Regions from separate parts of the Aquamicrobium sp. NLF2-7 genome, predicted to be linked through region 3. Evidence: riboswitches for the same ligand, from Rfam matches in the RefSeq annotation. Region 3 holds a riboswitch; each other region holds the start of a gene.
What was found. A riboswitch is a leader RNA that binds a small molecule or an ion and turns the genes downstream of it on or off. The one in region 3 is predicted to bind cobalamin.
Positions count from the first base shown of each region.

Region 1: another riboswitch for cobalamin. It lies ahead of MIC97_RS09255 (TonB-dependent receptor); the one in region 3 lies ahead of MIC97_RS04640 (DUF1636 family protein).
Region 2: another riboswitch for cobalamin. It lies ahead of MIC97_RS07615 (DUF1852 domain-containing protein); the one in region 3 lies ahead of MIC97_RS04640 (DUF1636 family protein).

Region 1 covers NZ_JAKSED010000001.1:1,859,017-1,866,559, reverse strand. The annotation lists gene MIC97_RS09275 (patatin-like phospholipase family protein) at 1-410, shown strand, start outside; gene MIC97_RS09270 (ABC transporter ATP-binding protein) at 411-1,193, opposite strand; gene MIC97_RS09265 (iron ABC transporter permease) at 1,190-2,191, opposite strand; gene MIC97_RS09260 (ABC transporter substrate-binding protein) at 2,188-3,042, opposite strand; gene MIC97_RS09255 (TonB-dependent receptor) at 3,178-5,034, opposite strand; cobalamin riboswitch at 5,200-5,398, opposite strand; gene purE (5-(carboxyamino)imidazole ribonucleotide mutase) at 5,524-6,021, shown strand; gene MIC97_RS09245 (5-(carboxyamino)imidazole ribonucleotide synthase) at 6,018-7,094, shown strand; gene MIC97_RS09240 (tyrosine-protein phosphatase) at 7,234-7,543, shown strand, end outside.
Region 2 covers NZ_JAKSED010000001.1:1,554,389-1,561,931, reverse strand. The annotation lists gene MIC97_RS07630 (hypothetical protein) at 1-289, shown strand, start outside; gene MIC97_RS07625 (YdcH family protein) at 564-797, shown strand; gene MIC97_RS07620 (outer membrane protein) at 1,066-1,812, shown strand; cobalamin riboswitch at 2,059-2,274, shown strand; gene MIC97_RS07615 (DUF1852 domain-containing protein) at 2,372-3,421, shown strand; gene MIC97_RS07610 (methionine synthase) at 3,449-4,477, shown strand; gene MIC97_RS07605 (hypothetical protein) at 5,365-5,676, shown strand; gene MIC97_RS07600 (tudor domain-containing protein) at 5,722-6,096, shown strand; gene MIC97_RS07595 (transglycosylase domain-containing protein) at 6,269-7,543, shown strand, end outside.
Region 3 covers NZ_JAKSED010000001.1:937,548-945,090, forward strand. The annotation lists gene MIC97_RS04610 (NADH-quinone oxidoreductase subunit E) at 1-482, opposite strand, end outside; gene MIC97_RS04615 (NADH-quinone oxidoreductase subunit D) at 482-1,672, opposite strand; gene MIC97_RS04620 (NADH-quinone oxidoreductase subunit C) at 1,673-2,275, opposite strand; gene MIC97_RS04625 (NADH-quinone oxidoreductase subunit B) at 2,282-2,863, opposite strand; gene MIC97_RS04630 (NADH-quinone oxidoreductase subunit A) at 2,854-3,219, opposite strand; gene MIC97_RS04635 (winged helix-turn-helix domain-containing protein) at 3,536-4,738, shown strand; cobalamin riboswitch at 4,755-4,957, shown strand; gene MIC97_RS04640 (DUF1636 family protein) at 4,994-5,413, shown strand; gene cobW (cobalamin biosynthesis protein CobW) at 5,410-6,447, shown strand; gene cobN (cobaltochelatase subunit CobN) at 6,482-7,543, shown strand, end outside.

The DNA.
Region 1 (7,543 bases), 920 kb from region 3:
ACCGCATGGACGAAATCGCCTTCAATGCAGCCTTGCTGCGCGAATTCCGTGCCATTGCCTTCGTCAAGGAACTGATCGCGGCGGGGCGGCTGCCGCATGGCGAGTATCGCGATATCCGCATGCATCGCATCGATGCCGATGCGGCGTTCAAAGGGCTGTCAGCTTCCTCCAAGATCAACGCCGAATGGGCGTTTCTGGAATATCTGCGCGATCTCGGGCGCGATGCGGCCAGCGACTGGCTTGAGGAGAATTTTGATGCGGTGGGCGAACGCGCCACGCTCGATCTCTCCGGCGAGCTGGACGACGGCATGAAGCCGCTGAAAGTAGCGGCGCCCCCTCCGGGTGCGCGCGTCAGTCGCTTCCTTGCCACCCGCAAGCGTCCGCCCGGGGCGGGCAGGGTGCAGGGCTGATCAGGGCAGCAGCCCTGCCAGATCGAGCGGCTGGATCACCGGCCCGGCACCGGCTTCGCCAAAAAAGGCTTCCACGCCATAGATGTCGCGCAGGTTCTGCGGGGTGAGCACCTGTTTTGGTGAACCATCGGCCACGATGCCGCCCTCATGAAGCAGCAGCAGGCGCGAACACCAGCGCGCCGCGAGTCCAAGGTCGTGCAGAGAGGCGACCACGCTTTTTCCGCCCGCGGCAAGCGAGGCGAACAGGCGCATCAGCGAAATCTGATGGGCCGGATCGAGGCCGGCCGTCGGCTCGTCGGCCAGCAGCAGCGGCGCATCCTGCGCCAGTGCGCGCGCGGTCAGAACCCGTGCCTTTTCGCCTCCGGAAAGCTCGGTGGCGATACGGTCGCGGAAGGCTTCGATGTGCATGCGCTGCATGGCGGCATCGATGATGGTTCTGTCCTGTGCATTCAGCGTGGCGAAGCCTGCGCGGTGGGGTTCGCGGCCGAGGGACACGATCGTCTCCACCGGCACGGCCCATGCGATTTCGCGCTCCTGCGCCAGATAGGCAACGCGGGTCGCGCGCCGGCGCGCGTTCATGGCTCCGGCGACCTCACCGGACAGGCGGATATGGCCCTGTGTCGGCACCAGATCGAGCACCGAACGCAGAAGGGTGGATTTGCCCGCTCCGTTCGGACCGATCAGCCCGACGAATTCGCCGGCTTCGACCTCGAATCCCAGCCCGTTCAGCACCTGCCGGTGCCCGAGCCTGACGGAAAGGTTTTCGACCGAGAGCAGAGTCACGTGAGGCTCCTGCGGGTGCGGAAGACGAGCCAGAGGAAGAACGGGGCACCGACGATTGCGGTGAGCACGCCAAGCTTGAGATCGCGCTCGGGAGCGATGATGCGCACCAGTATGTCGGCGCCGAGCACCATGGATGCACCGCCGAGCGCACTGGCCGGCAGCAGGCGCGACGGCCGCGCCCCCACCAGCGGGCGCAGGATGTGCGGCACCACCAGCCCGACGAAGCCGATGGCACCGGCCACGGCCGTCGCTGCGCCGACGCTGGCGGCCGTGCCGAACACGGCCAGCAATTGCACGCGGCGCAATTCGATGCCCATCGAGGCAGCCGTTTCGGAGCCGAGGGTGAGCGCATCGAGTGCGCGCCCCAGCGAGCCCAGCATGATCCAGCCGATCAGCATGAAGGGCGCGGAGAGCCACATATGCGTCATTGAGCGGTCGGTGAGTGAGCCCAGCATCCAGAACATGATCTCAAGGGCCGCGAACGGATTGGGCGACAGGTTGAGCGCCAGCGAGGTCATGGCCCCGGCGAAGCTGGTGACGGCAATACCGGCGAGAATGACGATGAGGGCCGACCCCCGCGCACCGGCAAGGGCCTGCACGATCAGAACGGCTGCTACCGCGCCGGCAAGGGCGGCAAGCGGCAGAGCGAGCAGGAAGGCGGCGGACAGGCCGGTATAGATGGCAAGAACGGCACCCAGCGAGGCGGAGGCGCTGATGCCGAGCAGACCGGGTTCTGCCAGAGGATTGCGCAGATAGCCTTGCAGGACAGCGCCGGAGAGGCCGAGCGTCGCGCCGATCATCAGCCCGAGAATGGCGCGCGGCAGCCTGATCTCGCGCATGATGAGGGCAACGCCATCGGCTTTGCCGGAGAACAGAGCCGCCATGCTGTCGCCAAAGCCGATGGCCGCCGGGCCGACCGTCAGCGACAACAGGAACAGCACCAGCGTGAGTGCGGCAAGCAGCGCGATCAGGAAATGGTAACGGCGATCGGCGTTCATGGCTGGCTCTGTTCCCTCGCCGCATCCTGCAGCATGAAGGCGGCATCAAGGGTGAAGGGCGCCCCGCAGATCATTTTCGCGACCGGCAGATCCACGACCTTCTGCCCTGCGAGGGCGCGGAAAGCCGGGTGGACGAGGTTTTCCTGCGCCAGCGCCGGTGTGCCGTAATCGCTGCTGGAACGGCCGATCAGATCGGGTTTTGCCATGATGAGCTGCTCCAGCGGCAGGCGCGCCGAGCCGGCGATTCCTAGCCTTTCGGCGATGTTGACCAACCCCGCCGCGGTGAAGATCTCGTTGGCCAGTGTGCCGCTGCCCGCCGTGTAGCTGTTTGGCTCGTACAGCGCGATGGTTTGGCCGGATTGCGGGCCGGAGGCGAGACGCGCAAGACCGGCGTCCACCTCGGCGATCAGTTCGGCGGCGCGCTGCTGGCGATGGAGGAGCTCACCGATGCGGGCGATATGGTTACGGACATCGTCAAAGGAGGTTGCCGGGGCGAATTCCTCAACCCTGAATCCCAGACGGCGCAGCAACCCGACGGTGGCGCGCGAGGAGAACGTGCCGGCGAGAACGAGGTCGGCTTCCATGAGGAAGATTTCCTCGGCAAGCGCGTGATTGATCACGAAGGCTTCCGCCTGCCGCGCCATCGCCGAGCTGCGCGGGTCGCTGGCCAGCACGGAGACGGAATGAAGCTGCCCCTCGCCGGCAATCAGCATGGCAAGCTGGTCGGTACACAGGTTCATGGAAACGACGCGGTGGGGCGCGGTATCCTGCGCAAGGGTCGGCATCACCGAAAGACCCACGGCAAATGCCGTCAGCAGATTTGCGCGCCATGCCGCAAAAATGGCGCGCAAAGGGGAATGCTTTCGGCGGTTGCCTCCGGGCACTAGAGCATTTCCGGTGAAAAAGGGATCACTTCCAATACTCTATCTCCATGTTTCCACGCAGTTCCGGACGCAAAACCGCTGCGCACTTTTGCTGGAACTGCTTTAGAACTTCGCCTTGATTCCCGCGAAGGCAGCGATACCGGGTGTGCCGTAGTCTTTCACGGTCTGGTAGTTCTCGTTGAGCAGGTTTTCACCCCGAAGATAGATCTGCGTGGACTCCGTGAGCTGGTAGGCGACTTTGGCGTTGAGCAGCACATAATCATCCAGCTTTGCGCCGCCGTCCACGACATCCGCGACGAATTTCACGTCTGCGCCAATGGTCCATTTTTCGGTGGGCCGTGCTTCGGCCGAAAGGACAACGGCATGTCGCGGAATACGGACGTTGCGGGTGCCGTCCGCCTTGCGGGAATCCGTATAGGTGTAGGAGCCGCCGAGGTCGAGCCAGCCGGTGGCGGCGTAGGTGAAGGAAGCTTCGACACCTTTCGAGCGCGTGGTGCCGGGTGTCTGGTCGTAGTAGCCGCCCCACGGATAGCTGAAATCGTTTATCCAGTCGATCTTGTCGTCCACCCTGATGTGGAAGTAGGTGACATCGGCCGTCAGCGCCCCGCCCAGCAACTGCTGCTCCACACCGATGTCGAAGCTGCGGCTCGTCTCGGGCTGAAGGTTCGGGTTGCCGACGCTGGAGGGGGCGTAAAGCTGGTAGAGGCTTGGAGCCAGAAAACCTGTTCCATAAGATGAATGAAGGCGGGTTCCTGTGATGGCAAACAGGTAGGACGCCGTGCCGCGATAGGTGGTGTGTCCGCCGAATTCGGAATGCTCGTCATGGCGAAGCCCAGCGGTGAGCACCAGATCATTCACCGGTTCGAGGACCGCCTGAGCCCACGCGCCGGTGAGGTCGAACTTGCCCAGCGGGCTGCCGCCGCCGGCATCGTCGGCTTCCTGTTTTTCATGGTCGAGGCCATATTGCAGGAGAACTCGTTCCGTCGCCTCGAACGACCCCTGATAGTCGATCTTCTGCCGCGTGCCGATGAAGAGGCTGGGAGACCCGTCCCACACGCTTTCACGGTCCGATTTGAAACCTTGAGCGGAGACGGTGTTCTTCAGCCTGCCGTCCATGAGATCGAAATTGAGGCCGAACCGGCCTCCGGTCATCCTCGCCCGCTCATAGCTGTCGGGATCGTCGGGGCCGTTGCCATCGAACTCGGCCTTGGAATTGAGATGCAGGACCGAGCCAAAGACCGAAAAGGCTTCGTTGATCCTGTGTTCGGCGGTTAGGTCGATATTCAGACTGTCGAGCCCATCCCGCTCCCGGCCGTCTGCCCGGGCCGAGATGCCGTCGGTGTGCAGTCCCGAGATGTTGCCCGCGAATCCCGATCCTTCGTTCGCAGCGGTAAATCCGTAGCGGCCGCGCACGGTGCCGAAGGAACCGCCCTCGGCCTCGACCGTATGGTGAATGCCGCTGTCCGGTTGGCCGAGTGTCGAGATGTTCACCAGACCGGCTATGGCACTGGAACCGTAGAGGGTGCTCTGGGAGCCCTTCAGAACGTCCACATTGCTGATGCCGCCGGTGAGAAGATACTGGTAATGCGTCAGCACCTGTGTGCCGGTTGGATCGGAAATGTCGATGCCATTGTAGAGCGTCTTGACGTAGCCGGAGCCAAGCCCGCGCACGAAAAGGCCGGTTGTGCCGCCGAGGCCGCCATTTCTGGCAACCGAAACGCCGGGCAGCAGGTTCAGATAGTCGCTGAGGACCGGACGGGATTTCGCCCCGATTTCCGCCTGCGTGATCTGCTCCACCTTCGAGCCGACCTTGTTCTTTTGGGTCGGGGTGCGGTTGGCGGTTACCGAGATTGTCTTCAGCTCGATGACATCGGTGGCCTGCGGGCTTTCATCCTGCGCCCGGACGGTACCGGTAAGCGTCAGCGAGCAGATGCCGGCCGCCAGAATCGTTGTTCTCATCGTCATTTCCCCCTGCCGGGCACGGGTGCGCCCGGAAAAACAGCCTTTCACCGGGAACTGGCAGGCAGGGGAGGTGCAGTCTGCACCCCCGGCCGTACCGGCACGCGGCAACACGTTTCGTGTCACCGCTGCGGACGGCCGCGCCCGATCTCACCCCGAGATCAGACATGGGTGACCGGAACCGGCAGGTCTCCTGACTTCCGCGTCATTGCCTCCCGCCGCCTTCCCGGACCGTTAAGATCCAGTGGCATATCGGGGGAGGCTCGGCGGCTACAGTTGCGGGGGCAGTCGCGGCTTTGCCGGCAATGCGGCAGACCGTGTTCCCTTTTCATCCGTAATCGGAACCAGTTCCGGTTGCGACGCTAAGCATCGCTGGCACGGCGTGTCAATTCCGACAGTACGGGATCAGGAATGCCCGCCGCACTTCTCGTCCTTGCGGGGTGGCGAAAATTCCGCTACGTCGCCGCTTTAGCTGACGGGAGCAGGCCATTGACCGACCGACAAGCCGATGTCGCCATCATCATGGGCAGCCAGTCCGACTGGGCGACCATGCGCCACGCCGCCGAAACGCTCGCCGAGCTTGGTGTGTCCCACAAAAGCCTCATCGTTTCCGCGCATCGCACGCCGCAACGTCTCTATGATTTTGCCCACGGCGCGAAGGCTGCCGGCTACAAGGTTGTGGTGGCCGGCGCCGGCGGGGCCGCGCATCTGCCGGGCATGACGGCGGCGATGACGTCGCTGCCCGTGTTCGGCGTGCCGGTGGAATCGAAGGCGCTGTCGGGGCAGGATTCGCTGTTGTCGATCGTGCAGATGCCGGCCGGCATTCCGGTCGGCACTCTGGCCATCGGCAAGGCCGGCGCGGTCAATGCGGCACTTCTGGCCGCCGCCGTGCTGGCGCTCACCGACCATGCGCTGGCCGGGCGGCTGGAAGCCTGGCGCGCCGCGCAGACGGACAAGGTTGCCCTCGAGCCGAAGGACGACGCGTGATGCTGGCGTCCGGATCGACCATCGGCATCGTTGGCGGCGGCCAGCTTGGCCGCATGCTGGCCATGGCAGCCGCCCGCCTCGGCTACCGCATCGCCGTGCTGGAGCCGCAGGCCGATTGCCCGGCCGCGCAGGTGGCGAACCGGCAGATCGTGGCTGCCTATGACGATCCGGCCGGGCTGGCCGAACTGGCCGCAATCAGCGATGTCATAACCTATGAGTTCGAGAACGTGCCGGTGGAGGCCGCCGAGAGGCTCGCCGGGCGCGTGCCCGTTCTGCCGCCGCCGCGCGCGCTGGAGGTGTCGCAGGACCGGCTGAGCGAAAAGCAGTTCCTCAACGGCATCGGTATCGACACGGCCCCCTTCCTTGCCGTCGACAGCGACGCGGACCTTGCGTCCGCCCTGCACAGCTTCGGCGGCAACGGCGTGCTGAAGACGCGCCGCATGGGTTATGACGGCAAGGGCCAGCGCGTGTTTCGCCATATGGAAAGCGGCAGCTATTCCGGCGTCTTCGAGGCGATGGGGTCGGTGCCGCTGATCCTCGAAGGGCTCATTTCCTTCGGGTGCGAGATTTCGGTGATCGGTGCGCGGGGCGCGGACGGCAGGGTGGAGACCTATGCGCCGGCGCGCAACGTCCATCGCGACGGCATCCTGCACACCTCCACCGTGCCTGCCGCCGTTCCCGACATTACCGCCGACGTTGCGCGGGCGGCTGCCGCCTCGATACTCGAAGCGCTCGGCTATGTGGGCGTCATCGGCGTGGAGTTCTTCGTGCTGGACGACGGGTCGGTGCTGGTCAACGAGATCGCGCCGCGGGTGCACAATTCAGGCCACTGGACCGAAGCCGCCTGCGTCGTTTCGCAGTTCGAACAGCACATCAGGGCCATTGCCGGGTTGCCGCTGGGCGACACGCGCCATCACAGCGCCTGCGTGATGGAGAACCTGATCGGCGACGATGTCGCGCGCGTGCCTGAACTCGTGGCGGAACCGGACGTCCTTGTCCATCTCTATGGAAAGGCAGAGGCGCGTCCCGGCCGCAAGATGGGCCATTTCACCCGCCTGACCGGCCGCAACTGAGCCTGCGGCAATGGCCGTACGGCGTATTCTTGTTCCTGTCGCAATTCGCTGTCAGGGGTAGCCGGGATCAAAGGCGGGGAAGTCTGCATTGGGACGTATATGGGTATTCGCGGCCGTATTGCTCGGCGCCCCGCTGTTGATGGGCGCTCATATGGGCGTGCAGCAATTGCTCGGCAACTTCCATGAGGTGATACCGGGCGAATTCTACCGCTCCGGACAACCGGACGGGGACGACGTCGCGACCTATGCGGACCGCTACCAGATCCGCACCATCATCAACCTGCGCAACGAGACCCCTGATGCCGAAGCGCTGGCAGCGCGCGCGGCGGCGGAGGGCCACGGCATCAGGATCATCGATTTCCCGATGTCCTCGTCGAAGGGCCTGCCCGTCGAAAAGTCTGCCGAACTTGCCGCCCTGATGCGCGACGCGGAAAAGCCGCTTCTGGTGC
Region 2 (7,543 bases), 620 kb from region 3:
CGATATCATCGAGACACGCGTGCGCGAGCAGATCGCCCTGATAGCCGGAAGCGACAAGCAACTCGACGAAGCCATCGCCTATGCGAAATGGGCCAGCGATCAGGTTGCCGACGTGCCGACCGTCATCGACAAGACGGCCGAATTCCTGAAGCCTCTTCTCGACGAGACCGAGAAAGAGCGGTTGCTCTCGATGGTTTTTGCCGCGACGCGTGAAGCCGAGCGCCATGCCATGTTCAGGGAGCGGACCGGGCGTCTGCGCCGCAAGCTGGGGCTCGAAACCGTTCACTGACACGGCTCAATCGCAAAATCTTGCGCCGCCTCGTCCGCAGTCGCCCAATCCTGCGGGTTGCTGTTGTGTCGAAGGTGGCACTTTTTGAAATCATCGACAGGCAAGGCAAACTCTCAACCCGGAATTCCGCCTGCGACATTGGGGAGCCTGCCCCGCACGGCGAAGGCTGTGACCTGCGACACGATGTTCCGCTGGGTCAGCCATTTGTTTGACATTGATCAACCGGGCCGACGCCCTACCTTCTATGTTTGGGAAGCAAACCACAGGAGGCGACATGTCAAACACCCCGCATACCCTTGGCGAAGAATTCCCCGGCAAGCTGGATGCAATCCATGCCCTCAAGGCGCAGGATCCGGAGTTCGCCCGTGTCCTCGAAGAGTATGACGACGTCAACGATCAGATACACAGGTCCGAGACGCGTATTGATACGATCAGCGACGATGCCGAAACGGAACTGCGCCGCCGCCGCCTTGCTCTCAAGGACAAAATTGCCTCTGCGCTGAGCTGATAGTAAATCAGCGCAATTTATGCTCGGTGGACCGATTCCTTAAGCATAATCCTTACCTATGGTAAGGTTATATCCGATGCCACTCAGATATTTTTCTCCTCTGAGTGGCTTCATTTCATTTTGTGTATGTTTAATTTATTATTAACTATTCAAATATCTGTATTTTATGGATTTTTGATCTTCGTAACGAAATGTGTCTTTTATGTTACAGACATTTTACGACGACGATCGTAAGTTAATTTCACGATTTCAACTAAGAGGTTTTGTCATGCGAAAAGTTCTCTCTCTTGCTGCTGTTTCTGTCATTCTTGCTTCGGGTGGCGCTTATGCTGCTGATGCGATTGTTTACAGTGAGCCTGCTCCGGTGGCTCCGGCTTCCTTCTATAGCTGGACCGGCGGTTATGTCGGCTTCAACCTTGGTTATGGCGGCGGCAAGGCAAAGCATCCGTTCAGCGTCACCGACACGACGGGTACGCTGGCCAGCGGTTCGCTGAATATGAACTCCAGCGGTTTCCTTGGCGGCGTTCAGGCGGGCTGGAACTTCCAGGCCGACCAGATCGTCTATGGTGTCGAGGCTGATTTTCAGGGTGGAAACGTCAAGGGCGAAACCAGTATCTCCGCCAATGTGCCTGGCGCTGGCGCTCTTGATGCTGCCATCGGCACGAAGCTGAACTGGTACGGCACGGTTCGCGCCCGCCTCGGCTATACGGCGACCGACCGCTTCCTCGTCTACGCCACTGGTGGTCTCGCCTATGGCGAAACCAAGAGTTATGCCAAGGGCAATCTGGGCGGTACCGCCTTCAATGAAAGCGTGAAGAAGACGAAGACCGGCTGGACTGTCGGTGCGGGTGCGGAATATGCCGTGACCGACAACTGGACCGTGAAGTCGGAATATCTCTACACTGATCTCGGCAAGGCGAATGTGTTCTCGGACACCTTCGGTGGCGCTGATGTCAACATTGACCGGAAGTTCAACTTCCACACGGTCCGGGTTGGCTTCAACTACAAGTTCTGATCCGGTTTCTCTCTGGAGCGTTTCCAGGAAAGTGGAAACACTTTTCCGGTTCGGAAATGCGACAGTCAAAGACCCAGAGCCGTTCAATGATTCCGTGAAACACTGAACGGCTCTGAAATCAAAGCCCCGGCAATCAGCCGGGGCTTTTTTGTTCAGATGCCGGCATCGAAGAACCGGATATTGGCATTTGCGACTTAAAGATATAAACATTCCTTTATGTCCTATTGACTTCGGACTGGAATTGCAGGAAGGTGTGCGTGCCTAGGTTCTCCGGTCGTTGCGCGCAACGCGCCGGGGCTAAGAGGGAAGCCGGTGCCCCGTCTTTTCGGGAAAGCCGGAGCTGCCCCCGCAACTGTAAGCGGCGAGCTGATGTCCAGCATGTCACTGGGGTGAAACCCTGGGAAGACGGACAGCAGCGCTGACCCGCGAGCCAGGAGACCTGCCTTGGCGAAATAACGTCCACGGGCGGGGTGTCCGGGTGTGCCGTAGCGGAGACCGCGTCGCGGCCGATCCTGCTATGTGTCCGCTGCCCCATGCCCCCAACTTATTGGGGTAAGTCATGTCTCAAACCGCAATTTCCGATGCCTCCCCGGGGGCGCCGTCGGTCGCTCGCCGGCCGGTCGCGAGGAATAACGATTTCACGTTTCGCCTTAAGAGCGTTCGTTTCGATGAGGATTATCGTCCCGCGGACAGCACGCGTATCACGACCAATTTCGCCAATCTGGCCCGGGGCGAGAACCGTCAGGAAAACCTGCGCAATGCCCTGAGGATGATTGACAACCGGTTCAACGCACTGGCGCATTGGGACAACCCCAAAGCCGATCGTTATTCTGTCGAGCTTGAGATCATTTCGGCTGAGATGACCATTGGCGATGAAGGCGACAGCGATGCCTTCCCGCTTATTGAAATATTGAAAACGATTATCGTTGATCACAAGACCAATGAGCGCATCGAGGGCATTGTAGGGAATAATTTTTCCTCTTACGTGCGCGACTATGACTTCAGCGTGCTGCTGCCGGCGCATAACAAGGATCGGGCTGAATTCAGCATTCCCGATGATTTCGGTGATCTTCATGGAAAATTGTTCAGGTGCTTCCTGAACTCAAATGCCTATAAGGAGCATTTCAACAAGCCTCCGGTCATTTGCCTGAGCGCGTCAAGCAGCAAGACATACCGCCGGACAGAAAACCGTCATCCTGTATTGGGCGTTGAGTATCAGCAGGGCGAGCTATCTTCGACCGATCTGTATTTCAAGAAAATGGGGTTGAAGGTTCGCTATTTCATGCCTCCGAACAGCGTTGCGCCGTTGGCCTTCTATTTTGTCGGCGACCTGCTCGGTGACTACACCAATCTGGAGCTGATCAGCACCATCAGCACGATGGAGACTTTCCAGAAGATCTACCGGCCCGAGATCTACAACGCCAATTCTGTTGCGGGGGCACACTATCAGCCAAGCCTGAAGCATCAGGACTATTCGCTGACCCGAATTGTCTACGATCGCGAAGAACGCAGCCGGCTGGCCATCGAGCAGGGAAAATTTGCCGAAGAGCACTTCATCAAACCATACAGGGCCATTCTTCAGCAGTGGTCCGCCAACTACGCTCTTTGATTGAACGGAAACAAAAGGTCATCTGTCTTGAAAACGCTCTTGCCTACATCAACAGCCGGCAGCCTGCCAAAACCCTCCTGGCTTGCGGAACCTGAGAAGCTCTGGTCGCCATGGAAGCTGCAGGACGAGGAACTGGCCGAGGGCAAACGGGACGCTCTGCGCTTGTCTCTGGACGATCAGCGACAGGCGGGCATCGACATCGTCAGCGACGGCGAGCAAACGCGCCAGCATTTTGTCACGACGTTTATCGAAAACCTCAACGGTGTCGATTTCGAGAAGCGTGAGACGGTCCGAATTCGCAATCGCTATGATGCGAGCGTGCCGACGGTCGTCGGCGCTGTTTCCCGCCAGAAGCCGGTTTTTGTCGAAGATGCCAAATTCCTGCGTCAGCAGACCACGCAGCCCATCAAATGGGCTCTGCCCGGTCCGATGACGATGATCGATACGCTCTATGATGCCCACTACAAAAGTCGGGAGAAACTGGCCTGGGAGTTCGCCAAAGCCCTCAATCAGGAAGCCAGGGAACTGGAAGCTGCCGGCGTCGATATCATCCAGTTCGACGAGCCCGCATTCAACGTCTTCTTTGATGAGGTGAATGACTGGGGGGTGGCGACCCTCGAAAAGGCAATGGAAGGGCTCAGCTGCGAAACTGCGGTGCACATCTGTTATGGCTACGGCATCAAGGCCAATACAGACTGGAAAACGACGTTGGGATCGGAGTGGCGGCAGTACGAAGAATCTTTCCCAAAACTCCAGAAATCCAGCGTCGATCTGATCTCACTCGAATGCCACAACTCGCATGTTCCAATCGACCTGATTGAACTCATTCGAGGTAAGAAGGTGATGGTGGGTGCCATTGACGTGGCGACGAATACCATCGAGACTCCGGAAGAGGTCGCCAGCACTCTGCGAAAGGCTCTGCAGTTCGTTGATGCCGACAAACTCTATCCCTGCACGAACTGCGGCATGGCGCCGCTGTCTCGTCAGGTGGCGACAGGCAAGCTGAAAGCTTTGAGCGCAGGCGCGGAAATCGTCCGCAGAGAACTTTCAGCTTAGAGCCTTTCCCGGATCGGTCTGGCCGTTTTGTCTAAATGGTCATTCCGATCCTGCGCTTGAGGGTCCGGTGGGTGAAGGCTGCTCTTCCCGCACCGGATTTCTTCCTCCGGCCGCAGTGCAATGAATTGCGTGACGTCGATCGAAAGAGCCGTTTCGCTGACTGAACCATTGTGAACAGAGCGGCAACGGATGAAAATTGACGTGAACGCACGGACGGAGGCCGGCGCTTTGCACCCAGGGGAGGGGACCGATGCCCCATGGCCGAAACCGCTTGGTCCCAGATTGAATCAAGACTGGAGAGCGCGCTAGCCCAGTATAGAGCCACCACAGGCGCTCAGAAAGGAGAGGCGACTGCCATTCCCTTTACGTCCTCAAAAGAAGATATCTCGCAGATCTGCTTTCCGTCTTTATCGCGCACCCTGACTGCCGATCCTGTCGGTTGGCGCCCTGCGTCAATCGTCTCGTCGTAGAGGTCCTTTGCCGAGCGGAGTGCTTCAGCGCGGGCAGCTTCTGGGGTGGGAAATTCGATACCCCTAATTTCCTGTTCAAGGCCATCACAGTCCAGATAAACGAAAGAGAAAGGCGGTATCTCAAATCCTCCGGTGCAACTCTATTTAAGCATATCGCCCACGCCAGAAAAAACGCTGCCGAGGGGATCATTCGACAGCGGGAAGTATGGGAACATCTCTCGTGATGATGCGTGTTAACGATGGCAATTCAAGAAGGTTCACGCTCTCTTTTCTAAAGTGCTGAACGCCATAAAATCGGCCAGCCATAGGACAGGAACATGCAGCTTCATCAACGAGGCGTCGTGTATTTGCAACAGCGCTTGTATCTGTGTCGCCAGCATGCAATTTCAGGTCCACAAACAACAAATTGGACTAGCTATGAAATTTTCGCACGCCGCACTATTTATTCTTGGAGCCACCTTCGGTGCTTCACCGGCATACGCCGCTCTTTCCGGCTTTTATGACAGCACAGAGCAGATAAGCACAATCTTTGAAAGTCACGACGTTTCAAATCGACTCAGGCAAGCTCCGATCGGTCACATTGCCAATACCGGCACTCGGGAAGATGGCGCCAAGGAGTGGGAAATTCGCACTCAAGATTGTGATCTAAAGGTTTATCTGACAGCCACACCGCCAAAAGGGCCAGGAAAGACCACTTACGCGATCGCCGATATCGGCAATTGTGAGTAGTCAAAAACAGCAAAAAATTCGGCGTGTGAATTGGAGATAATACCTTTGCATAAGCTCATTTTGGCGACTGCAGCTGCGTTCACTCTTATGGGTGGTGCCGGTTCGGCAGCCGCTCAGTCCGTTGGTGATTGGGTTCTGGGAAACTATCAAAACTCTGGTTATTGGTTTCCGGGTGTGATCTCCGATGTATCTAACGATAAGATCACAATTAAGTATGACGACGGTGATCTTGAAACCGTCTACCCCAATGCCGTGCGTCCCTATAACTGGTCGGTGGGCACACGGGTTGAGTGCAACTGGCAAAATAGCGGTGATTGGTACGCAGGCCAGATTACTTTGCTTAACGGCGACAAAGTCAGCGTTTCTTATGACGATGGCGACAGGGAGAACACAAGAACGGGATTGTGCCGGTCTCGTTAAACAGCAGAAAAGCCCACCACCCTTTCGGATGACGCGCCTGTTGCCTGAGTTGCGCCCGCGGGAGCAAGCGGGCGCGGGGTTGGTGTGCGATGCAGAGATTAACCCGCCCTTAAATTGCCTTAACTAACCTTCACCTCATCGCCATTGGCTGGGGGAAGGTACGGCATCGCGCATGGCGAACCGCAGGAACAGACGCATCGAACCAAGCTTCGGGGAACCGGCGCGCGACGCTTCCGTTGCGGGTTTCTCCCTGCGTGAAGAGGATCGGGTCGTGCCTGCCAGCCGCAAGCCGCGTTCGCGCAAGGCGGACAGGACGGAAAAGCCACGGCGTTCCGCAAAGGCGCGCTCCGCGCGCGGCGGGCGGGGCAGGCGCCGTGGCCTGTTCGGCCTCTTCATGCGCATGGTCTACTGGTGCTTCGTGCTGGCGATCTGGGCCGGCATCGCCGCTGCCGGCATGGTCGTCTACTACGGTGCCAAGATGCCAGCTGCCACCACATGGTCGATCCCCGACAGGGCGCCCAACATCAAGATCGTGTCGGTCGACGGACGGCTGATCGCCAATCGCGGCATGAGCGGCGGCGAGGCGGTGCACCTTTCGGAAATGTCGGCCTATATCCCGAAGGCGGTGATCGCCATCGAGGACCGCCGTTTCTATTCGCATTTCGGCATCGATCCGCTGGGTCTCGGCCGTGCGATGGTCACCAACCTGATGCATGGGCGGCTCTCGCAGGGCGGCTCGACGCTGACCCAGCAGCTGGCCAAGAATCTGTTCCTCAAGCCCGACCGCACGCTGGAGCGCAAGGTGCAGGAGGTGCTGCTGGCGCTGTGGCTGGAACACAAGCACACCAAGGACGAAATTCTGGCCATGTATCTCAACCGGGTCTATTTCGGTTCGGGAGCCTATGGCGTCGAGGCCGCATCGCGGCGCTATTTCGGCAAGAGCGCGCGCGACGTGACCCTGTCGGAAGCCGCTTTGCTGGCAGGGCTGCTCAAGGCGCCGTCACGGCTGTCGCCGGCGCGTGACCCGAAGGCTGCGGAAGCACGCTCGCAACTCGTGCTGGCCGCGATGCAGGATGAAGGGCTGGTCAGTTCCCGCGAAATGACCCATGCCATGAGCGCGCCCGCCGCGCGCGTGCCTTCCTACTGGACGGGTTCGGAGAACTACGTCGCCGACACGATCATGGAGGAGCTGCCCGACCTGATCGGCGAGGTGGAGGGCGACATCATCGTCGACACCACCATCGATCTCGATCTTCAGAAGCAGGCCGAGAAATCGATCCGCCGGCTGATCGACGAGAATGGCAAGAAGCTCGACGTCAGCCAGGGCGCTCTCGTTTCCATCGACAGTTCCGGAGCGGTGCGTGCCATGGTCGGTGGCTACGATTATTCGACCAGCCAGTTCGACCGTGCCTCCGGCGCCAAACGCCAGCCCGGTTCGGCCTTCAAG
Region 3 (7,543 bases):
GTCAGATCCTCGTAGGAATCCTTGAAGATCATGACCATGGGCGCGTTCACGCAGGCGCCCTGGCACTCAACCTCTTCCCATGACAGCGTGCCGTCGGCATTGGGATGTAACTGCTCGTGATGAATCTTCGAGCGGCACACATCCATCAGCTCGCCCGCGCCGCGCAGCATGCAGGGCGTGGTGCCGCACACCTGAATATGGGCGCGCGTTCCGATCGGCTTGAGCTGGAACTGGGTGTAGAAAGTGGCGACCTCAAGCCCGCGAATATAGGGCATGCCCAGCATATCGCAGATATTTTCGATCGCGGCCTTCGTCACCCAGCCATCCTGCTCCTGTGCGAGCATGAGCAGCGGGATGATGGCCGACTGCTGCCGGCCTTCCGGGTACTTTGCGATCCATTTCTGCGCGGCCGCAGCAAACTCCTCGTTGAAGGAGAATGCCGCTGGCTGGACGCTGGCTTCTGCGAGACGGCGGACACTCATTAGCGGTCGACCTCACCAAACACGATGTCGAGGGAGCCGAGGATGGCTGCAACGTCGGCGAGCATGTAGCCCTTGCACAGGAAATCCATGGCTTGCAGATGGGCAAAGCCCGGCGCGCGCAGCTTGCAGCGATACGGCTTGTTCGTGCCGTTCGACACCAGATAGACGCCGAACTCACCCTTGGGCGCCTCGACGGCGGCGTAAACCTCGCCGGCCGGAACCTTGTAGCCTTCGGTGTAGAGCTTGAAGTGATGGATGAGCGCTTCCATCGAGCGCTTCATCTCACCGCGCTTGGGCGGAACCACCTTGCCATCCAGATTGGAGACGGGACCCGTGCTCTCCTTGCCCAGCAGCAGGTCGACGCACTGGCGCATGATCCGCGCCGACTGGCGCATCTCTTCCATGCGGATGAGATAGCGGTCGAAATTATCGCCGTTCTTGCCGATCGGAATGTCGAATTCCATCTCGGAATAGCACTCGTAAGGCTGCGACTTGCGCAGATCCCATGCCGCACCCGAACCGCGAACCATGACGCCGGAGAAACCCCAGGCCCATGCATCCTCAAGCGACACCACGCCGATGTCGACGTTACGCTGCTTGAAGATCCGGTTGGGCGTCAAAAGCGCATCCAGATTGTCGATGGTTTTCAGGAACGGATCGATCCAGTTGCCGATATCCTCGATCAGCTTCTGCGGCAGGTCCTGATGCACACCACCCGGCCGAAAATAAGCCGCATGCATGCGCGAGCCGGAGGCCCGCTCGTAGAACACCATCAGCTTCTCGCGCTCGGCGAAGCCCCACAGCGGAGGGGTGAGCGCGCCAACGTCCATGGCCTGCGTCGTCACATTGAGGATGTGCGACATGATGCGGCCGATTTCGGAGTAGAGCACGCGGATCAGTTGGCCACGCCTCGGCACTTCGATGCCCAAAAGACGCTCCGCGGCCAGCGCGAAGGCGTGCTCCTGATTCATCGGGGCGCAGTAGTCGAGGCGGTCGAGATAGGGCACGGCCTGCAGATAGGTCTTGTGCTCCATCAGCTTCTCGGTGCCGCGATGCAAAAGCCCGATATGCGGATCGACGCGATCGACCACCTCGCCATCCAGCTCCAGAACGAGGCGCAGAACGCCGTGCGCCGCCGGATGCTGAGGGCCGAAGTTGATGTTGAAATTGCGGACGGAGGTTTCAGCCATTTACTGCTTCACCTTTTCATCGCCGGGCAGCACATAGTCGGTGCCTTCCCAGGGCGAGAGGAAGTCGAAATTGCGGAACTCCTGCTTCAGCTCCACCGGCTCGTAAACGACGCGCTTGGCCTCGTCGTCATAGCGAACCTCGACAAAGCCGGTCAGCGGGAAGTCCTTGCGCAGCGGATGTCCCTCGAAACCGTAATCGGTGAGGATGCGGCGCAGATCCGGATGACCGGAGAACAGCACGCCATAAAGATCGTAGGTTTCGCGCTCATACCAGTCTGCGCCCGGCCACACCTCGGTGACGGAAGGCACGATGGTCTCTTCGTTCGCGTGAACCTTGACGCGGATGCGCAGATTCCGACGCGGCGACAACAGATGATAATTCACATCGAAGCGGTTGGCGCGCGCCGGGTAATCCGCACCCGACACGTCGATGATCGACACGAAGCTGCAGGATTCGTCATCGCGCAGGAAGCGCGAAATCTTCACGATGTCTGCCGGCGCGACGGTGATCGTCAGCTCGCCATAGGCAAGCTCGCTGTGCAGGACCTCGACACCAGCCCTCGATGCGATGTGGGCGGCAAGCTCTGTGAGTGCTTCACTCATATTTCATCACCGCTCGATCGTACCCGTGCGCCGGATCTTCTTCTGCAGGAGAAGAATACCGTAGAGCAGCGCCTCGGCTGTGGGCGGGCAGCCCGGTATGTAGATATCGACCGGCACGATGCGGTCGCAGCCGCGAACCACCGAATAGGAATAGTGATAGTAGCCGCCGCCATTGGCGCAGGAGCCCATGGAGATCACATAGCGCGGCTCCGGCATCTGGTCGTAGACCTTGCGCAGCGCCGGGGCCATCTTGTTGGTGAGCGTGCCGGCCACGATCATGATGTCGGACTGGCGCGGCGAAGCGCGCGGCGCGACGCCGAAGCGTTCACTGTCGTAATGCGGCATGGCGGTGTGGATCATCTCCACCGCACAGCAGGCCAGACCGAAGGTCATGTACATCAGCGAGCCGGTGCGCGCCCATGTGATGAGAGCCTCGGTCGAAGTGACCAGAAAGCCCTTGTCGGCCAGCTCGTCGTTGATGCCGATGAAGAAAGGATCATCCGAACCGACCGGCTTTCCGGTACGCGGATCGAGGATACCCTTAGGCTGCGGCGCGACGAGCGTGCCGGAATTGCTGATCAATCCCATTCCAGCGCCCCTTTCTTCCACTCATATATGAAGCCGATGGTGAGAACGCCAAGGAACACCATCATCGACCAGAAACCGAGCATGCCGATATCGCCGAACGAAACCGCCCACGGGAACAGGAACGCCACCTCCAGATCGAAGATGATGAACAGGATCGACACCAGATAGAAGCGGATGTCGAACTTCATGCGGGCATCGTCGAACGAGTTGAAACCGCACTCGTAGGCCGACAGCTTTTCAGGATCGGGGTCGCGATAGGCCACCAGGAAGGGAGCCACGATCAGCGCCAGTGCGATCACCAGTGCCACGCCGATAAAGATGACGATCGGCAGATACGAACTTAGCAACTCGTTCATGCTGCAACTTTCCGTTGGCGGCGGATCCGCCTGAGACTAGCGCAGCCGGCCCTGTTACGGAAGCGTGACAGATTTGCCCTGGAACCTCTTCGGCCCCATGCTGCAACGCGGCGAGGGTTAGCGCAGGCGGATGGCCGAAGCAAGTCAAACCTTGTTCAAAACGCTGCACTGCACACTATCTGCGACAAAACTGATCATCTTTGATTTCCTTCACTTTTTACTCCACTTTTAGTCCTGACAGTATTCCCGGGGTTTAGCTGGTAGCGTGCAGGAATCGGGCTGCCGTAAACCATGACTCCAGATAGGCTTGGATCATATGAAGGAAACCATTTCCCCTGCCCTTGCACGACGCATTGCGCTGGCCGCGCAGGGCTTCGGCGCGCCTCGCGCAAAAAGTGCACCCGACCGCCGACACGTCTCCCGTGTCGTTTCCCGCACCGCACTTTTCCAGATCGACTCGGTCAGCGCCGTGGTGCGGGCGCACTACATGCCGCTCTATTCGCGGCTTGGCCCCTACCCGCTTTCGCTGCTCGACGACGCGGCCCGTCCGGGAGCGAAGCGCCAGCTTTTCGAATACTGGGCGCATGAGGCCTCGCTGCTGCCGCTGGAGACCTATCCGCTGCTGCGATGGCGCATGGAAAGGGCGGAGCGCGGCGAGGAGATGTATCGCGGACTGGCCAGGTTCGGCCGCGAGCGCGTGGATTTCATCGCGGAGATATTTCGCGAAGTTGAAACACGCGGCCCACTCGCCGCCTCCGACATGGACGGCGACAAGGGCTCCGGCGGCTGGTGGGGCTGGAGCGAAGCAAAGATGGCCTTTGAGTGGCTGTTCTGGGCGGGAAGAATCACCACCGCCCACAGGCGCGGGTTCGAGCGGGTCTACGATCTGCCAGAACGCGTTCTGCCCCGGGCAGTCCTCGACCTGCCGGTTCCCTCTCCGGCGGATGCCCAGCGCGAATTGCTGCGCATTTCCGCGCGCGCCCATGGCATCGCCACCGCCACCTGCCTGCGCGATTACTTTCGACTTGCCGCGACCGAGACCGCACCGCTCATCGCTGATCTTGTCGAGGAAGGGGAATTGATTCCCGTCACCGTCAAAGGATGGAGCAGGCAAGCCTATCTGCACCGCGACGCGCGTCTGCCACGCAGGATCGAGGCCCGCACCCTGCTCGCCCCCTTCGACCCGCTGGTGTTCGAACGCGACCGCACCGAAAGCCTGTTCGGCTTCCGCTACCGGATCGAGATCTACACGCCGGCCGAAAAGCGGCAATATGGCTATTATGTCCTGCCCTTTTTGCTGGGCGACAGGATTGTCGCACGTGTCGATCTGAAAGCGGACCGACCCGCCGGCATTCTGCGCGTCCATGCCGCCTATGCCGAACCCGACGCACCGCCCGAAACCGCAGCCGCACTTTGCGAAGAGCTGGGCCAGATGCGCCAGTGGCTGCAACTCGATCGCATGGAAATCACCCCGGCCGGCAGCCTCGGACCTGCGCTGGCCGCCATCGCCGCGCGTTGACAGTGCGACCCGCCCAAGCCTAAATCCCCGCGACGGTCTCCTCTTTCAAAGAAGGGGAGCTAAGAGGGAACGCGGTGGGGGATTTTTCCCGACTCCGCGGCTGTGCCCGCAACTGTAAGCGACGAGCCCTTGCCGGCAGCCACTGGGTTATCCCCGGGAAGGCGGCATCAGGGCGATGACCCGCAAGCCAGGAGACCTGCCGTCTGAACGAGAAAAGCCGCAAGCCTGGCGGGTGTCCCGGGCAAGGAGCGTATTTTGGACCGCAATCCCGCCGCCTGCGAAACCGGCCAGTCCGGCAACCGGACCAGCGACACCACGATCATCGTCTGCATTTCCTGTCGCGACGCCAGCGGCTCGGATGCGCATCCGCGCGCCGGTGAGAAGCTCGCCGAGGACACGCGCCGCGCCGCCGCCGGCCAGCCGGTCGCGGTGCGCACGGTGGAATGCCTCGGCAACTGCAAGCGCCGCCTCAGCGCCTCCATCCTGCATGACGGCGCATGGAGCTACGTCTTCGGCGATCTCGCAGAAGACAGCGGCGCCGATCTGGTGACCGGCGCCTGCCAGCTGGCCAGCGCCGGGGACGGAAAAATTCCGTGGCGCGGCCGCCCCGATTCGCTCAAGCGCGGCCTTGTCGCGCGCATTCCTCCCCTCACCCTTCTGAAGGACCAATCATGACCGCAAACGCCACCCGCGTGCCCTGCACCGTCGTCACCGGCTTCCTCGGCGCCGGCAAGACCACGCTGATCCGCAACCTGCTCGAACAATCCGCAGGCAAGCGCCTCGCCCTCATCGTCAACGAATTCGGCGATGTCGGCGTCGATGGCGAAATCCTGAAAGGCTGCGGCATCGACACCTGCCCCGAGGAAAACATCGTCGAACTGGCAAATGGCTGTATCTGCTGCACCGTTGCCGACGATTTCGTGCCGGCGCTCGACCAGATCCTGTCGCGCACGCCTAAGGTCGACCACATCCTGATCGAGACTTCCGGCCTCGCTTTGCCGAAGCCGCTGGTGCAGGCCTTCCAGTGGCCGACGGTGAAAAGCCGCGTCACCGTGGACGGCGTCATTGCCGTGGTCGATGGCCCGGCCCTTGCCGAGGGCAAGGTCGCCTCCGACATGGACGCGCTTGCCGCCCAGCGCGCGGAAGACGAGTCGCTCGACCATGACGACCCGATCGAAGAGGTCTTCGAGGATCAGGTGGCCTGCGCCGACCTCATCATCCTGTCCAAGAACGACCTGCTCGACGAAGCTGGCGCGGATCGCGCCCGCAGCATCGTCGATGCCCATATCGGGCCGGCGGTGAAGGTGGTTCCGTCCGAGCACGGCAAGGTCGATCCGTCGATCCTGCTCGGCCTCGGCCTCGCGGTCGAGGACGACATCGAAAACCGCAAATCGCATCATGACGGCGTCGGCGATCACGAGCACGACGATTTCGACACCTTTATCGTCGACATCGCTTCCGTCACCGATCCCGAGGACCTCGCCCGCCGCATCGCCGCCGCCGCGGAGCAGCAGGACGTACTGCGCGTCAAGGGTTTCGTGGAGGTGGTGGGCAAGCCGATGCGCCTGCTGGTTCAGGCTGTTGGTCCGCGCGTCAATCATTATTATGATCGCGCCTGGACGGCGCAGGACGAGCGCCGTTCGCGGCTGGTGGTGATTGGCCTGAAAGGTCTCGACCAGCCGGCCATCGAGAAGATTCTGGCGGGCTGAATACGGCAGGCGCGCCGCTCATCAGGATTGAACGATGCACATCCTGACCACCACCTCCGCCTCGCTCGATGACGTCATCGAGCCGGTCGACCTGCGCCAGACGCCGGGCGAGGTGGTGGCGCTGTCCTTTACCGACAGCGATCTGGCCGCCTTGGCCTCCGCGTGGAAAGCCGACGCGGATCGCCTGCCCTCCATGCGTCTGGCGGCCCTGCGCGATCTGCGCCACCCCATGTCAGTCGATCTGTGGGTGGACAGCGTCGCCAGCCACGCAAAGGTCATTCTGGTGCGGCTTCTGGGCGGCTATGACTGGTGGCGCTATGGCTGCGACCAGCTTTCCGCCATCGCCCGCGCCAAAGGCATCAGGCTGGCGCTGCTGCCCGGCGAATGCCGCGACGACGACGAGCGGCTGGCGCAGGCTTCCACCCTGCCCCGCGAGGAACTTTCCCTGCTGCTGGGCTATTTTCGCGAGGGCGGCCCGGCCAACATGCAGGCGCTGGTGCACCGTCTGGCAAGGCTGGCCGGCCATGAGGCCGACGCCCCGGCTCCCACGCCGGTGCCGCGAGCCGGCTACTACGAGCCCGGAACAGGCGTTGTCGAAAGGCCGCAACTCGCGCACGACAAATCTGCTTCCGTCGTGCCGATTCTCTTCTACCGTTCCATGCTGCTGGCGAACGACATCGCCCCCATCGATGCGCTGACGGTGGAACTGCGCCGCACCGGCATCGCGGCGGTGCCTGTCTTCGTCTCCAGCCTGAAAGACGCCGCCTCTCTCGGCTTCGTCGGGCAGGCAATCACGGCGCTAAAACCCTCCGCCCTCATCACCGCCACGGCCTTCGCCTCCGGAGCCGAACCGGGTGCGGAAACGCTGTTCGACCGCACCGGCATTCCGGTGTTTCAGGTGGTCGTCGCCACGACGAAGCGCGAGGCATGGGAAAGCGGCCAGCGCGGCCTTGCACCCGCCGACCTCGCCATGCACGCCGTGCTGCCCGAACTCGACGGGCGCATCATGGCCGGCGCGATCTCCTTCAAGGCGGAGGCGGAGGCGGATGCCGCACTCGGCCTGCGCGCCAACGTCAACCAGCCGGTACCCGATCGC